Regions from separate parts of the Exiguobacterium sp. s7 genome, predicted to be linked through region 1. Evidence: a T-box and tRNA genes for the amino acid it is inferred to sense, from the RefSeq annotation. Region 1 holds a T-box; the other holds one or more tRNA genes.
The links. A T-box is a leader RNA that pairs with one kind of tRNA and senses whether it is charged. The one in region 1 lies ahead of argS (arginine--tRNA ligase), so its partner is inferred to be a tRNA-Arg.
Positions count from the first base shown of each region.

Region 1 (4,234 bases):
TTGTCTGTTGATCGATAGTATGTTCCATCTCTTTCACTCCTTCACTACTTCAAATCTGCTATCATTATAACAAAACCCTTGTAAAGGATGGATGAAACATGGCAAAAGACAATTCTTTTGATATCGTGTCAGAAATGAACCTCGAAGAAGTGAAGAACGCGATCCAAATCGCCGAGAAAGAAATTTTAAACCGTTACGACTTTAAAGGATCGAAGAGTGAGATGTCACTCGACAACGGCGACCTCGTCCTCGTCTCAGATGACGACTACAAGCTCGAGCAATTGAAGGACGTCATGATCTCGAAATTGATCAAGCGCGGCGTGCCGACGAAAAACCTTGACTACCAGAAAATCGAGCGCGCCCTCGGTGGCACCGTCCGTCAACGCGTCAAGTTGAAGAGCGGTATCGATAAAGACGATGCGAAAAAAATCAACAACGCCATTAAAGAATCAAAATTGAAAGTGAAGTCGCAAATCCAAGACGATCAAATCCGTGTGACAGCCAAGTCGCGCGATGACCTTCAAGCCGTCATGCAGCTCGTCCGTGAGCTCGAATTGTCCGTCGATGCCCAATTCACAAACTACCGATGAAACTCGCCATCATCAGTGACCCACATGGTTCGTTTGATGATTTGAAAGCCGTGCTCGAGTCGGTCCGGCGTGAGACAGAGCATATCCTCTGCCTCGGCGATTTATATGAATGCCACATTGGCAAAAAGCGACGGAACGAACGGTTCCACGAAGTGTCCGACGTCGTGACGTACGATCCGGATTACGAGGCGCTGCTCACGTTCCCGAGCCTGCGTGGCAATCAAGAAGAACGGATTGACGAGGTGCTCGTCGTGTCGCATCCAGTTAAGACGCGGATTTCATTATTACCGGAACAGACGACGCTCGATGAGGCGTTGTTCTTGCATGGCCATCAAGTGAACTGGAGTCCGGACTGGGAACCGATCGTCGAGAAAGGCAAGTATCCGCTCGTCTTTATCGGCCACAGCCATATCCCGGGGATTTACCGGAAAGGCCGTTCGATTCCCTGGGAAATCGGGAAACCGTTCACATTGAAGAAAAAACGGTACGTCATCAACGTCGGCGCCGTCATCTTCGACCGGGAATGGTGTTTGTACGATACAAAAACCCGGACAGTCACACGAATGAAGGCATAGGAAAAGGGACCCCCTCAAAAGGGTCCCTTGTTTGTGCTTACATTTCTTCTGGAGCTTGAACACCGATCAAACGGAGTCCTTCTGTCAATACGATCGTCACCGCTTTGACGAGGGCGAGACGCGACTGTTTACCAGCATCTTCTTCGAGTACACGGACATGGCCGTAATACTTGTTGAACGATTGCGCCAAGTCGAGGACGTAACGGCTGATGATAGACGGTTCACGGCGCTCATGGGCACGTGTGATCACGTGTGGGAACGCGTTGAGCATCGTCACGACGCCCCACGTGTGGTCGTCATCCGCACCCGTGAATGTCGAGCCGTCGTAGTTGCCTTTACGGAGGAGCGAGTTCGCACGCGCGTTCGTGTACTGCACGTACGGGCCTGTCTCGCCTTCAAACTTGAGCATGCTGTCGAGGTCGAACTCGATGTTGTTGATGCGCTCGTTCTTCAAGTCGTGGAAGATGACCGCGCCGACACCGACCATACGTGCCACATCGTCCGCGTTCGCAAGTTCTGGGTTCTTCTGGGCGATGTTGCCTTGAGCTTTCTCGATTGCTTCTTTCAGCACTTCTTCGAGCAGGACGATGCGACCTTTACGTGTCGACATCTTTTTCCCTTCTTGCAAAATCAAACCGAACGGCACGTGGTGCATGCCATCGACGAAGTCGTAGCCGAGTTTACGGAGGACCGAGAACAACTGCTTGAAGTGAAGCGCCTGTTCGCCGCCGACGACGTAGTTCGCTTGGACGAAGTTATACGTCTCATGACGATAAACGGCCGCTGCCAAGTCACGTGTCGCATAAAGCGTCGCGCCATCTTTCTTTTTAATCAAGCATGGCGGCAAGTTCTCGTCTTCGAGTGAGACGACCATCGCCCCTTCACTTTCGACGAGAAGGTTCTTCTTTTCGAGCATGGCGACGATGCGGTCCATCTTGTCGTTGTAGAACGCCTCCCCGTGGAAGCTGTCGAACTCGACGCCGAGCAAGTCGTATACTTTTTGGAACTCTTTGAGCGACTCGTCACGGAACCACGTCCATAGCTCTGTCGCTTCTTCGTTGCCATCTTCAAGTTTCTTGAACCAAGCACGGCCTTCGTCCTCAAGTTCCGGTTGCGTCTTCGCCTCTTCATGGAAGTGAACGTAAAGCTTCAACAATTCGGCAATCGGATGCTCACGTACCGCTTCCTCGTTGCCCCATTTTTTATAGGCGACCATCAGTTTTCCAAACTGTGTCCCCCAGTCCCCAAGGTGGTTGACCCCAACGACGTCGTAGCCGTTTTTACGGGCGATCTGGTTAATGGCGTTCCCGATTACCGTTGAACGGAGGTGTCCCATCGAGAACGGTTTGGCGATGTTCGGTGACGAGAAGTCGGTCACGATTGTCTCGTTGCGGGTTGCGTGCGTCGCATAGTCCGCTTTTTCGTCGAGCACCATGTTGATGATTTCTTGTGACACGACGTCACGGCTCAAGAAGACGTTCACGTATGGTCCAGCCGCCTCGACTTTTGTGAACAATTCATCGTTCAAATCGTTCGCGATATCAGTCGCGATCATGACCGGCGCTTTCCGGTAGGCTTTCGCGAGTTGGAAGCAAGGGAAAGCAAGGTCCCCGTGTGCCTCATGTTTTGGTTTTTCAATTAGAGCTTCAATTTGGTCAAGCGTCAACTCGTCCCCGATGACACGGGACAAGGCTTCCGCATATTTGCGTTCATAACTCATTACAATTCCTCCTTATAAAATTTTCATAAAAAAAACGCCCTTTGCACAGATGCAAAGAGACGGGATGGCCCGCGGTACCACTCTTCTTGCCTGCTTGACGCAGACCGCTTTATCGGTGATAACGGGGGTCCCCCGGCTACGCCTACTAAGGTTCGGGCAGCATCTCAAAAGTGCGTTTCGCGATGTTTGTCAGCCTAGGCTCTCACCAATCCCTAGGTCGCTTTGTTGACGGAACGATCGTTACTCTCTTTTTCATCGACTTTCGTCTATGTGGTTGAAAAGCAATTTCATTATAGAGGATATTTCATATAGACTCAATGCTAGAATTCCGCCATTATGATGAATAGGCAGGACTCGGGCATGATTGTGCCGAATCTCCTACCATACATATCGAATTTTCCCACATAGGAGGGAACCATGAACCATTTTCGCAAGATGTCCGTCCTTGGTTGGAGCATATGGAGTGTTTTACTCATATCGACAATCACCTTGTTCGCCACAGGCGTATTGAACATACCCGCCATCGAGCCGTTGCCGTTCATCTTGATCGCGCTCCTTGTCATCATTTTTCAAATGGACTCCATCGAACGGAAAGGCGTCTACTTCACGTTTTCGGAAAGTATCGTCCTCATCATTTTCTTGTTTTTTGATTTCGAGACGGCGCTTTTCGTCAATCAGATTGGTCTCCTCGTCTTCCAGTTCGTCAACTTGAAACCGCGCGTCGCGCTTCGACGCTTCCGCTTCACGTATCCTTGGAACGCCATCACGTCTTTCTTGGAGATTGCCATCCCAGCCGGTGTTTACTTGGCGCTTGGTGGTGTGACCGGTCTCGGCTTCTATTCTCAAGACTCGTTCCTGCCGCTCGCCGGTTTGATTCTGGCCATCATCTTGAACACGGTCGTGCAAAAGTATCAAGTCGGTTGGTGGTTCCGCGTCGACATCCCGGTCCGCGATTTTCTGAGCATCGCGTTTTATACGTATATCGTCAGTCTCGTCTTCATTTTGGCGGCCTCGTTGTTCCGGGAGACGAATTTACTAGTCGTCAGTAGCATCGCTGCCGCGTTGACGTTCTTCATCAAGCGGCTCATCATCCAAAAAGGCCGGCAAGACGCCTTTAAATCGTTGATTGAACAGTATGATGAGGCAAAAGAAGCCGTGTCGTTATCGCAGAGCGAGGCGCAAGCCATCGAAGTGTTTCTCAGTCAATGTGAGCGGCTCAATCACTATGACGAAGGGTTCGTCGAGTTTAAACTGTTCGACCGTACCCTGTACTTTGATTTGAAGACGCGTCAGCCGATTGACCGTCACATCGTGTTCGATTTGCTCGATCACGCTTATCCGAACGAAGC
Region 1 covers NZ_JACSLO010000003.1:216,509-220,742, reverse strand. The annotation lists gene pulA (type I pullulanase) at 1-28, opposite strand, end outside; gene KNP79_RS06185 (YajQ family cyclic di-GMP-binding protein) at 99-590, shown strand; gene KNP79_RS06180 (metallophosphoesterase family protein) at 587-1,165, shown strand; gene argS (arginine--tRNA ligase) at 1,203-2,885, opposite strand; T-box leader at 2,938-3,150, opposite strand; gene KNP79_RS06170 (GGDEF domain-containing protein) at 3,303-4,234, shown strand, end outside.

Region 2 (4,234 bases), on a different contig from region 1:
CGATAGCCGCTATGTGTTCGGGGTCGAGGTCGAGGAATAAAAGAGTTGACCTGTCCGCTACGGGCGGCTTTATGATCAACGAGAAGGGGGGACGCCAATGATTCAAATCGGAAAAGTGGTCCATCTAACGGGGTTGTCCACTAAAGCAATCAAATGGTATGAAGCGAAAGGACTCGTACGACCGACTCGTTTAGATAATCAGTATCGGTTATACGGGATGGAAGAAATAAGACGCCTGAACGAAATCAAGTTACTACGCCAAATGGGTATCTCGCTCGAACAAATTCAAACGGCAGAAAGTGTGAGCGAGTTACTCGACAGCAGACTTGATGAGGTCCAACGCGAAATCGAGGCGTTGCGACAAGTCGAGCAACAAATCAAATGGATGCAAACAGGGGGAGATTCAATGAAAGTACGTTATGAGATGTGGGACCGACCGAAAATCGTGAACGGCTATGTATCCGAACTCACCACAATCCCATTCGTTTGGGAAAAATTGCAACCAGAGCTGACGACAGACGAATCATATGGCGTCTGTTTAGCGAAAGAAGAAGCTTATCTAGCAGGGATGACTGATCCTGTCATAGGAGAAGAGGGAAGACAGGTTGAACTGTCGGCAGGACGTTATCTTGTCGCCACGGTCGAAGGCGGAATCCCGGCCATCCCCACGACGTATAATCAACTTCTAGCGTTGCCGGATGTAACGTTGCGGGATGCACTCGATTTTGAGCGCTACATTCATGGGCAAGACGGAGCTGACGACTTGATTGAAATTTGGTTACCTGTCCAATAAAAAGAAGCGCCTTTCCCGGAGTTGGGAAAGGCGCTTTTGGATTAACGCGTCATGACCTTGTCGATGAGACCGTAGTCTTTCGCTTGTTCAGCTGACATGAAGTAGTCGCGCTCTGTGTCGCGCTCGATGACTTCAAGCGGCTGGCCTGTGTTGTCGGCCATGATTTGGTTCAATTTCTCGCGCATCTTGATGATGCGTTCAGCATGGATCTTGATGTCCGATGCTTGACCTTGCGTACCGCCGAGCGGTTGGTGAATCATGATCTCCGCGTTTGGAAGCGCGAAGCGTTTGCCTTTTTCACCGGCTTGGAGCAAGAAGGCACCCATCGATGCGGCCATTCCGATACAAATCGTCGACACGTTCGGTTTGATGAAGTTCATCGTGTCATAAATCGCCATTCCGGAAGTGATCGAACCACCCGGGCTGTTGATGTAAAGTGAGATGTCCTTATCTGGGTCCTCGGCTGCAAGGAAGAGGAGCTGGGCAACGATCGAGTTGGCGACGTTGTCGTCGATCGCACTTCCGAGCAAGATGATGCGGTCCTTGAGCAAGCGTGAGTAAATATCGTACGCGCGTTCCCCGCGACCTGTTTGTTCGATAACTGTTGGAATTAACATTGAATCTGCCTCCTTTATGTAGGTTGTAAACATATCATACCGCTATAGTCAATGTTGGTCAAACGATAGTCATCGTTTTTGACCTATTCCACGGTTTGACGATTCTAAAACGACAAAAGAGGCCAGGCATCTGCCTGACCTCTTTCTTTGATACACCCGGAGAGATTCGAACTCCCGACACCTGGCACCGGAAACCAGTGCTCTATCCCCTGAGCTACGGGTGCATGTTCTCTGACACGATTTATTATACATTTGTTTTTTTAAAAAAGCAATCCTGTTCGTCTCACTTTTTTTTGAGCGCGTTTTCCCGCCTTTCGCTACAATAGGAAACGAGAGGGGTGTGACCGATGCAACGCCAAGAACAACAGCAACTTCAAAAGCAACAGCTGACCCAGGACATGGTCAGGCGTCTGCCGGTTCTCGAAGCAGACCGGACCGCGATCGCTTTTCAGCTCGGCCGCTTGTCAAAGCGGAACCCGAACATCGCCATCGGCAGCGGTGCGGTCGAATGGGTGGAGGACACGGCGAGCGGGTTCGAGTCGCGTCTGTTCGAACAAATCGAGGAAGGAAGTGGGAACGAGGTCCAACGTATGCTTCAAAAGCGACTCGTCCTCGCGCTAGACCACCGCGGCCTCTTACCTGATAGTGACTTCGTGCTCGCCCATCGGTTCGAGGTCGATGTGGCGGACATTGAGGCGGCACGCCAGGCGCTCTTGTTTTTAGAACCGACGGGGATCGGGGCGAAGAATGAGCGGGACTGTCAGTACCGGCATGCGATTGAACATGACGACCCGCTCGTCTTGGACGTGTTCGAGGCGCTCGACGCGAACGTTGATGACATCCCGGGACGACTCGACATCTCGGTGGCCGAGTTCGACCGGGTGACCCGTATCGTGGCGACGTTACCGAAAACACCAATATTATATGAAGGAACCGAGCATATCGTACCGGAACTCGAAGTCGTCCGGCGTGACGGTGAGCTTGTGACAACATGGTTCAGCCCAACGCTCGATGTGGCTCGAATCGGGGACGACCGCGAGGCGAAGTGGTGGCACGAGACGCTCGAGATGCGGAACGCGACGCTTCATTCAGTATGGACGGTCATCGCGGAACGTCAGGCGGACTGGCTCGACGGCAACCTCGTCTTGCATCCGTTGACGCGGAAAGAAGTCGCCGAACGGATCGGCAAGCACGAGTCGACCGTCGGACGGGCCATCCAAGGAAAGTATGTGGCGACCGAGGGCGGTGTCATGGCGTGGCGCCACTTTTTCGTCAGGTCCACGGATCATGGGCAATCGCCGTTCATGGTGAAAAAGGCGCTCGCCGAACTGATTCAACAAGAGACGTCACCTTTGAGTGACGCCGCACTCATGCGAGAGTTGGCCCGGATCGGCTATACGGTGACACGACGGACCGTGGCGAACTATCGGGAAGCGCTCGGTTTTGGAAACTCGCGGGAGCGGGAACGACAACTATGGAAAGGAGGGGACTGACATGGTGCTGACATTATACCGGCGTGCCAACTGTTCGCTCTGCGAGGAGGCACTCGTCATGCTCGAATGGCTCATGGAAGACTATCCGTTCGAACTCGAGCAGGTCGACATCACGGGCAACGAAGAACTCGAGGCGAAGTACTTGTTCGAGATCCCCGTCGTCTTACACGAGGGGCGCGTCATTAGTCAAGGGCGATACGATGACAGTAAAGTTGAAGATTTTGTTAAGTATACGCTTACATCGAAAAAAAACGTTTGAAGGGGTTGCAAGACGGAAAGGTCATTGATAAGATGAAGTCGTAGCGGTGGGACGCAAATATAAAAGTGGGACAAAAATTGTCCACGCTTTAAGTCGAGGGGGAATGAGTATGATCCAGCAGCTGATTCAAGTTCAGAAGCAAATCGTTCCCGACATGCTCGATACGCTCCGACATCGTTACGACATCTTACATTACGTCCGGTTGATGCAGCCAATCGGTCGCCGGACACTCGCCACAAGCCTCGGGCTGACGGAACGAATCCTAAGACGAGAAGTCGACTTTTTGAAAGACCAAGGTCTATTGATGGTCGCTACTCAAGGTATTTCCCTTACGGAATCGGGCCGAAACGTTCTCAGAGACTTGCACGAGGTCATGGGGGAGATCCTAGGAATCTCGGAAGTCGCACGAGAACTCGAGCGAAAACTAGGCGTTCGCCAAGTCGTCATCGTACCGGGTGATTCCGACGAGACGTTCTGGGTCCAGCGAGATATCGGTCGGGCCGCCGTCGCGCAGCTGAAAGCGCGACTGGCACCTGACGACAATATCATCGCGGTCACAGGCGGGACGACGATGGCATCGGTTGCGGCCATGATGTCGCCCGATAAAAAAGAACGGCCGATGCATTTCGTGCCGGCACGCGGCGGACTCGGGGAGACGCTTGAGTTACAGGCGAACACCGTCTGTTCTCGAATGGCCGACCGGGCCCATGCCGACTATCATTTACTCCACATTCCGGACGAGGTTTCGCAAGAGACGTTCGAGCGGATGGTGGAGGAACCTAGCATAAAAAATGTCCTGGAAATGATTAGAGCGGCGCGAATTGTGGTACATGGAATTGGTGAGGCGGAAACGATGGCGAAACGCCGTCACGCGTCACCAGAGCATTTGCGGATGATCGAACGGCATGATGCCGTCGCCGAGGCGTTCGGATATTACTTCAACGCCGAAGGTGAAATCGTTCATCGGGTCAAGACGGTCGGGATCCAATTAGAGGAGCTCGACGACATGGACACCGTCATCGCGGTCGCCGGAGGGAAATCGAAGGCACAAGCGATTGCCGCATATGCGAAA
Region 2 covers NZ_JACSLO010000013.1:26,353-30,586, reverse strand. The annotation lists gene KNP79_RS13185 (hypothetical protein) at 1-40, shown strand, start outside; gene KNP79_RS13180 (MerR family transcriptional regulator) at 98-793, shown strand; gene clpP (ATP-dependent Clp endopeptidase proteolytic subunit ClpP) at 835-1,410, opposite strand; tRNA gene KNP79_RS13170 (tRNA-Arg) at 1,562-1,634, opposite strand; gene KNP79_RS13165 (RNA polymerase factor sigma-54) at 1,758-2,903, shown strand; gene KNP79_RS13160 (glutaredoxin family protein) at 2,905-3,162, shown strand; gene KNP79_RS13155 (sugar-binding transcriptional regulator) at 3,275-4,234, shown strand, end outside.
Region 2: it encodes a tRNA-Arg, which carries the amino acid that the T-box ahead of argS (arginine--tRNA ligase) is inferred to sense. The anticodon was not compared.